Regions from separate parts of the Shewanella piezotolerans WP3 genome, predicted to be linked through region 1. Evidence: predicted binding sites of a transcription regulator. Region 1 holds the regulator's gene; the other holds the start of a gene.
The links. The regulator LexA, encoded in region 1, represses DNA repair genes until DNA is damaged. The targets are predictions, from matches to a motif close to TACTGTATNNNNATACAGTA.
Positions count from the first base shown of each region.

Region 2: the regulator LexA is predicted to act here: its motif matches at 2,695-2,714, upstream of SWP_RS13915 (DNA topoisomerase III).

Region 1 is NC_011566.1:5,048,391-5,052,892, forward strand. It holds gene plsB (glycerol-3-phosphate 1-O-acyltransferase PlsB) at 1-1,215, opposite strand, end outside; gene lexA (transcriptional repressor LexA) at 1,529-2,149, shown strand; gene SWP_RS21405 (cell division inhibitor SulA) at 2,146-2,658, shown strand; gene coxB (cytochrome c oxidase subunit II) at 3,103-4,502, shown strand, end outside.
Region 2 is NC_011566.1:3,257,320-3,261,821, forward strand. It holds gene SWP_RS13910 (hypothetical protein) at 150-539, opposite strand; gene SWP_RS13915 (DNA topoisomerase III) at 693-2,678, opposite strand; gene SWP_RS13920 (hypothetical protein) at 2,881-3,153, shown strand; gene purF (amidophosphoribosyltransferase) at 3,204-4,502, opposite strand, start outside.

The sequences.
Region 1 (4,502 bases):
AATCATGCCTGTTTTAGGCGCCAATAAACGACCTGTACGTGAGCGTCCACCTTCAGTGAAGTACTCAACCGAATAACCTTTAGTAAATAGCTGATCTAAATACTCACGGAATACAGCGGTATAAAGCTTATTACCACGGAAACTACGACGGATAAAGAATGCGCCGCCACGACGGAACATTGGCCCTGCAGGCCAGAAGTTAAGATTAATACCAGCAGCAATATGCGGCGGCACCATACCTTGATAATAGAGAATATATGAGATTAACAAGTAGTCCATGTGACTACGGTGACACGGCACATAAACTATTTCATGGCCATCATGGTGTAGCTGACGGATCTGCTCCGCACCTTTGATGTTGATTCCTTTATAAAGCTTATTCCACAGCCAAGTTAGAAAACGCTCGGCTATACGTACCAAGCTGTCTGAGTAGTCAGCTGCGACTTCATCAAGATATTCCATTGCTTTGGCACGAGCTTCAGTTTCTGAAATTTTCTTGCTGGCCGCTTCCTCTTTTATCGCCTTAGTAATCGAATCAGATTTAAGCAAAGCATGGAAAAGTGCTTGTCTCTTAGGGAGCTGAGGGCCGGTCATCACTTTACGTTGGCGCTGAAAGTGAACTCGAGCTACGCGCGCTAGTTTTTGGGCGATACGCTTATCTGTACCGTGTTCATCCGCCATATAGCGCAATGACACCGCGTTAGAAAACTGGACGAAGTTATGACGACCAAGAAATAGGATCATCAAACACTTACGTAACCAAGTTGGATTTTGACGTTCCAAAACCGCCGCGCGCATAGTGTCATCTTCTTTACCTGGGGTGCGTCCCCAGTAAAGGCTGACCGGTACCAATTGAATATCTAATTCAGCATTTTGCTTATGCACACTCAACAGACGTTTAAAACAGTGTAGATACTGCTCAGCACTTTCCCGCTCGCCAAATAGAGGTTTGCTACCTTCAAGGCAAACAACACGCGGCGCACTCACGCCATTGACCTCTAAGTCATCATAAGGGCTTGGAAGTCCTAGCGTCCCGGTCATTTCACTTAAAGCCGCGATGTCACTCACGGATTCTGTTTTCATGACATATACGAGTGGCTTGCTTGGATCGAGATTGAGATCATCAAAAGGATCATGAGGTACCACAATAGTGTGTACCAACTTTTTCTGGATCCAGCGTAAAGATTTAAACCAAAGAGAGTCTTTTTTCGACATGATTCGCTTGCAGTGTTAGTCGCTTCTAATAACCCCGTAGAATACCAGAATTTTCGACGATTTGTGCAATTGCTTTACAATCCGCACCTGAAGTTACTGTGTATTTATAGAACAATGACTTAGTTGCAGTTAAGTGTATTAGCTCTAGAGTCGAATGATTCCCCCATCCAGTCTGCCGTCGCACAGCCCAACATTTAAAGCAACGGCATATAAATGTAAATTTAACTTATGCTTACATTAATTTGGTTAATACTTGCACTGATTAAATTACTGTATATACTAACAGGTACTGTATAGAAAAACAGGTTCAACCATGAGACCACTTACACCGCGCCAAGCAGAAATTTTAGAGTTGATTAAACGAAACATTTCAGACACAGGTATGCCACCGACTCGTGCTGAAATAGCGAGACGTTTAGGCTTTAAGTCTGCCAATGCCGCTGAAGAGCATTTAAAAGCACTGGCTAAAAAGGGGTGTATTGAGATCATACCGGGAACCTCTAGAGGTATTCGGCTCACTCAAGAGGAACCGGAAGAGGTCGAACTCGGCTTACCTTTAATTGGTCAAGTTGCTGCAGGTGAGCCGATCCTCGCCCAAGAGCATGTTGAACAACACTATAAAGTTGACCCTGCCATGTTCCGCCCTTCTGCTGATTTTCTACTGCGAGTCCGAGGTGACAGTATGAAGGATATTGGCATACTCGAAGGTGATCTATTAGCCGTGCATAAAAGTCAGCAAGCACGTAACGGCCAAGTAGTCGTTGCTCGAGTGGAAGATGACGTAACCGTTAAGCGCTTTGAAAAGAAAGGTAATAAGGTCTTTCTACATGCTGAAAATGAAGAATATTCACCAATAGAAGTAGATCTAGCGAACCAGAGCTTAAGCATTGAAGGGCTAGCAGTTGGCGTGATCCGCAATGGAGATTGGCAATGAACAAATTATTAGGTGTTAGCCCTCGTCACCCTGGTCTTTGGCAAGATATTCCAGCCTCTACCATGACGAAAAAAGCAGTTGTAGATATAGAAACGATGGTATCTCACACTCAAGGGCGCAATGAGCTAACAAAGATTAGCGCTCAGTTGGCTCAATTGAGTCAGCAGGGGCGCTGGATCGTATTGATTAGCCCACCTAATATTGGTTATAAGCAAATGCTAGCATCGGCTGGTGTGCGCATGGATAGAATTTTATTGGTGCATGCTAAAGATGAAATCGAAACTCTTTGGGCAATGGAAAAAGCGCTAACAAGCGGCACATCGAGTGCGGTAATTACTTGGGCAAATAGCCTAGATGCGCGCGATAATAGACGCTTACAGTTAGTGGCCAAAAGTGCACAAGCATTAGGTATAGTGATTGAAAATGCGAACGCTCACTTACCTGATAGCGCAATAAACACACAGGATGATAGGTGTAATCAAGGCTCTTTATTTAGTTCAATGCATTAAGCAGTTATTTCTATTACAGTTCTAAGCTCTCTCCATGAGAGCTTTTTTATTTCACTTATGAGTGAAATTAGTCAAAAAGTGATCTTGATCAATATTTCAACACCAAGTAGGGTAGGAACTGATAACAACGATATTTTTGTTATATCCGAGCGATTTAGTCGTCGGTCTTTATGTACGGACTGTAGATCCTTTTAGAGTATATGAAGACTGAGATCGGCCTGATATATTTCAGCCGTAGGTGCCAAAGTGGTTACACTAACCAGTAGATAGATACTGGAAATTACAAAAGTCATATCGATAGTCGACACATAATATAACGACACGATAGACACGCCACTCGTGCACTTTGAAGTCATCGTTGCTTTTTTGGGAACTGAAGAGTTTACATAGAGCAGAGACTTACTGTGTGACTCTTCTTTGTCTTGTTGACAGAGGAGAAGTCTAGTGAAGCAATTGTTGTATTGTGTGTTGGCGCTAATATTTACGCCTGCACTTTTTGCATCAGAAATGCCACTTAATATGACAGAAGGCGTGACGGCGATCAGTGAACAGGTTTATAGCCTTCACATGATCATCCTTTACATCTGTTGTGCTATTGGCTTAGTTGTTTTTGGCGTGATGATTTATGCCATGATCAACCACCGCAAATCAAAAGGCGCAGTCGCCGCCAACTTTCATGAAAGTACTAAAGTCGAAATATTATGGACTGTAGTGCCTTTTATTATTCTTATCATCATGGCTATTCCGGCAACCAAAACACTCATAGCCATGGAAGATCCAAGCGATGCAGACCTAACTATTAAAATTACGGGTTCGCAGTGGAAGTGGCATTACAGCTACTTTAATCAAGATGTAGAGTTTTACAGCTTAATGTCTACCCCACGAGCGCAGATAGAAGGCACCGAAGCTAAAGGTGAGCACTATTTACTGGAGGTTGATAAGCCCCTGGTATTGCCCATTAATCGCAAAGTCCGCTTTTTAATGACCTCGGAAGACGTTATTCACTCTTGGTGGGTACCGGCTTTTGCAGTTAAGAAGGATGCTAACCCAGGCTTTATCAATGAAGCCTGGACCAAGATAGATAAACCAGGTGTATACCGTGGTCAATGTGCTGAGTTATGCGGTAAGGACCATGGATTTATGCCCATTGTGGTGGAAGCACTATCGGAAGCTGACTTCGATAACTGGCTTATCGCTCAAAAACAAGCTGCTAATAATGCTGAAGCAGCAGCTCAAGCAGCACTTTCTAAAACCTTGACCATGGATGAGCTGATGACTCAAGGGGAGCAGATATACATGGCTCGCTGTGCCGCATGTCATCAACCTAATGGTGCAGGCTTACCCGGCGTGTTCCCATCGCTTATTGGTAGTCCGATGATTAAAGGCCCAGTTGCAGACCATATTGATATCGTGGTTAACGGCAAACCAGGCACTGCGATGCAAGCTTTTGCCAAGCAGCTAACCGCTACAGAGATTGCTGCAGTGGTCACCTTTGAGCGTAATGCTTGGGGCAATAACTCCGGCGACTCGGTTCAAGCCGCAGATGTTAGCTCAGATGATGCTAACCCTGCTGTCTCGGGCGCTTCTACTGCGGTACCAGTGACATTACCCGCAGAACTCCCAGCCGCAGCCGCAGACCCAGCAACATCGACAGTCACGGAGACTGTAAGTGAAACTGTTGAGGATGTTAAGGCTGCGGTGCTAGATGACTTGAGCATGGATGAACTAATGACCATGGGTGAGAAAGTATACATGATCAAGTGTGTCGCCTGTCATCAAGCGGCAGGCACTGGACTGCCTGGCGCTTTCCCCTCCTTAGTTAATAGTCCCATCATTACCGGACC
Region 2 (4,502 bases), 1.8 Mb from region 1:
GGTTATACAGGCGTGGCATTAGACTTTGAGCAGTAATCTACTCAGATAATCAGTGCCGACTAAAACAGCAACCGATCTAATAGAACAAAAGTTCCGACGCACGGCTTAACCTAAAAACTCAAAAATAATTAAATGGAATGGAACAGGAATTAACAATAAGGAGGGGGAATCGGTGGTGCGTAACTGCGATTTTGATAGCTAATTGCAAACAAAGCACGATCTTCTACACCTGTCGATTTAGCCACAGTGCCTAATTCGACGGGTGGATGACAAGCAGTATGAAAATCATCGCTATGCTCATCTTGCTCACTCACATCAACCATGTGGCTACATGCATTTAATGCGCTGTCACAACAAGCTTGTTGCAATTCAAGGGGTAGAGTGTTTTCAAAGTGATGGGTTTCACTCATGCCCAGTTCCACATTATGGATGTCTGCAGCGACACAAGTCGGAAAAAGTTGCGACACAAAAACCACCAGTAACAAAACTAGTGTCAATTTAGATTGGAACATCTGCATTGAGATCTGTGAATTAAACAATCATCTTCCTAATAGCGTAAATAGACATCTACCGAACAACTGCAGATGATAACCGCTTTTATCTCAGCGAAATAGCCCTCGATACAAAATGTTTTGAGAAATATGACCAAGATCGATTAGCAAAGTACTTTTCAAGTTCTTGGTTAATTTAAACTAACTTTTAGCCATGCGGGGTTTTCCGACATTTTTCTTAGTCGTTGACTGACCTTTTCCGCCTTTACGTGCATAGCTTTTTTTCTTAAACGGTGTCGGGCTTTTCACCCCTTGCAATGCGGTAGGTAGCACTGAGCCTGCTTGAGTGATGAGTTCATCAAGTTTGCTGATCAGTGGCTGCATAAAGGCTTGATATTGAGTTTCTTTTCGGCTCATTGAATCCAAGTTGTTTTCCCAAAGTGCGGTCATATCAGGGGTTGTGGCGCTAAGGGGTAAGCTGTTAATCAATCCCTTGCCTACATCAGTGGCAACAATTGTTTTGCCCTGCCTGACTAGAAAGCTGCGTTTAAACAATAATTCAATTATGCCTGCACGGGTTGCTTCAGTGCCCAGACCGTCGGTATCTTTAAGTATTTTTCGGATCTCAACATCAGTAACAAAACGGCTAATGCCTGTCATTGCGCTTAAAAGCGTCGCGTCAGTAAAATGCTTTGGCGGCTGAGTTTGCTTCTCTAACAGCTGGCCGCGATCACAAAAGAGCTTTTGCCCTATAGTTAAAGGCGGAATTGTCGCTAACTCATCCTCATCTTGCCCGTTAGAGTCTGAACTGGTGCTCGCTTTACTCTGTTTTAGCAGCAGCTTCCAACCTTTAGCTATTTCCTGTTTGGCTTTGGTTTTAAATAAGCCGCCAGCAATAATGATTTCAACCTGCGTTTCTTTGTATTGGTAAGCACTATAAAACTGCATCAGATATTGCCGAGCCACCAGCAGATAAACTTGCTTCTCTGCTGGGCTCAAACTGCTTAAGTTAGCCACTTTTTCCGTTGGGATAATCGCATGGTGAGCATCGACTTTTTTATCATTCCAGGCTTTTGATTTAAGCTTGGCGTTGGGTGCGTCAATGCCTTGTGTTAGTTCGGGAGCGCCTTTATTAACAGTGTTGATCACACTCGGCGCCATGCCATGTTGCTCTTGTGGTAAATAACGGCTATCTGAACGTGGGTAAGTGATTAGCTTGTGTCGCTCATATAAAGACTGACAAGTATCTAATACTGTTTTTGCACTCATGCCAAAGCGTTTAGCGGCATCAATTTGCAAGCTTGATAAATTGTAGGGTAATGGTGCATTTTGTTTCTTGTCTTGCGCATTCACTTTTTCAACTGTTGCTGGCTGACCTGTAATACGGCCGACTACATTTTGCGCCAGCCCTTTAGACAATACCCGCCCGTCTTCATCCATATAGGGCTGGCAAGCCTCACTAGGTTGCCATTTAGCAGTAAATGTTTGCTGCGGCTCTGCAGTTAAATGGGCAATGACCTCGAAAAATGGCTTAGAGACAAAATGAGCAATCTCTTCGTCTCGGCGCACCACTAAACCCAATATAGGAGTTTGAACTCGACCAACGGAAAGGACACCTTGATAACCGACTTTGCGGCCTTGAATAGTATAAGCACGCGTCATATTCATGCCATAAAGCCAGTCAGCGCGTGAGCGTGCTAATGCAGAAGTTGATAGCGGAATAAACTCACGATTAAGCCGTAACTGCCCCAAGGCGCGCTTTACTGCTTGCGGGTTTAAATCACTTATCAGCAGTCTTTTAGCTTGTGTTAATTTATTACCTTTAACCCCTAGGTGAGCAATGATCTCATCGACTAGCAGCTGCCCCTCTCTATCGGGATCGCCCGCGTTAACCAATTGTGTCGCTTCTTTAACTAACCCTCTAAGCACCGAGATCTGGCCACGCATCTTATATTTTGGCTTCATCTTCCACACATCAGGCACGATTGGCAGATGTTCAAATTTCCACGATTTATACTCAGGCGAGTATGCATCGGGCTCAGCTTGCTCCAACAGATGCCCAACGCACCAAGAAACACAATCGCCATTAGCTGCGCGTATAAACCCTTCACCCTTTTTTAGTGGTTTAGGCAATACGTCGGCAATGGCTCTACCTAAACTGGGTTTCTCGGCAATATATAAGATCATCGATGCAGATTCTTATCACTGTATAAATTAACAGTAACTGTAACCTGAGGCGAGATTAAGCGCAATGAAAAGGCGTTTAACTGCTCAAAGATTGTAAATTTTATTGAGAATCATTCTCATTTAATGCTTAAATTAGCCATCGTTAAAGGAGGACTTTAGTACCGTTAAAGGAGGACTTTAGTACCGTTAAAGGAGAACCACTATGCTAACCACAATGACAAACCCTGGCGTCAGGCTCGATAGGTTATTACTATTCCACTTTTTACTTATCACCGCCTGGGTCATTCTTGCGGCGCCGCTATTGTCGCAGAATCGAACAATCGAGCCCTTGGTCCTTGCCAGCCTGACAATTACCCTTAGCTGCATTAGCACATTGATAGGTTTGAAGTTAGAGCACGGTTTTAGCAAGGTAGCATATACCCTGTTGTTCGTAAGTTGGATGGCAGTTTGGGCGCAACAGCTCTTTAACCTTTAGATACAAAAAAGCCGAGTTTTCACTCGGCTTTTTGGGTATTTAGGTTAGGCCTATGGATGACAAACGTTATGCATCTCTAAGTTAGTACCGATATCTTTGCTGCGGTTAGCTTTAGCATCATCATTACGCAATTGAGTAATATAATCTAAATACGCTTGGTCAACATCATTAGTCACATACTTACCATCAAATACTGATGTTTCAAAACGCTTAATCGCAGGGTTTTCTTTACGTACTGCTTCAATGAGATCTGGCAGTGATTGGAATATCATTCCGTCAGCGCCAATCAACTTAGTGATCTCTTCAACGTCACGACCGTGAGCAATAAGCTCATTAGTCGTTGGCATATCGATACCGTAAACGTTCGGAAAACGAATTTCTGGAGCCGCTGAAGCAAAGTACACTTTCTTAGCGCCAGCATCTCGTGCCATTTCGATGATCTGTTCTGAAGTCGTGCCTCGAACAATCGAATCATCAACCAATAAGACGTTCTTACCTTTAAACTCAGCACCAATGGCATTGAGCTTACGACGCACTGACTTCTTACGCTCTTGTTGTCCAGGCATAATAAAGGTACGACCGATATAACGGTTTTTAACGAAACCTTGACGATATGGCAAGTCCATATGACGTGCAATTTCAAGGGCGATATCGCACGAAGTTTCAGGAATAGGAATAACCACATCGATATCGTGATCTTCCCATTCTCTCTTGATCTTCTCACCTAACATAGTGCCCATGTTTACGCGGCTGCTATAAACAGAGACATTATCGATAGTTGAGTCTGGGCGAGCAAAATAGACAAATTCGAAGATACACGGCGCGTAGCTTGGCGTGTGAGCACATTGGCGAGTGAAGAGCTCACCTTCTAATGTGATATAGACCGCTTCACCCGGCGCAACATCACGCATAAACTCAAAACCAACAGCATCAAGTGCAACACTTTCTGAAGCAACCATGTACTCAGTGCCTGTTTCAGTTTCGTGCTTACCAATAACTAGTGGACGAATACCGAACGGATCTCTAAATGCCATTAGGCCATGACCGATGACCATAGCTGCAACCGCATAAGCACCTCGAGCGATTTCGTGTACTTTGCTGATAGCTTTGAACACGTCATCAGAAGACAGGTGTTGAGTCGTCGTATGCTGTAACTCATCCGCAAGTAGGTTTAGCAATACTTCAGAGTCAGAGGTAGTGCTAACGTGACGACGCTGCTTATGCAAGCGTTCATGCAAATCTACCGTGTTGGTTAGGTTGCCGTTATGCGCTAATGAGATCCCAAAAGGTGAGTTAACATAAAACGGCTGAGCTTCTGAAGCACTTGAACTTCCGGCCGTAGGGTAACG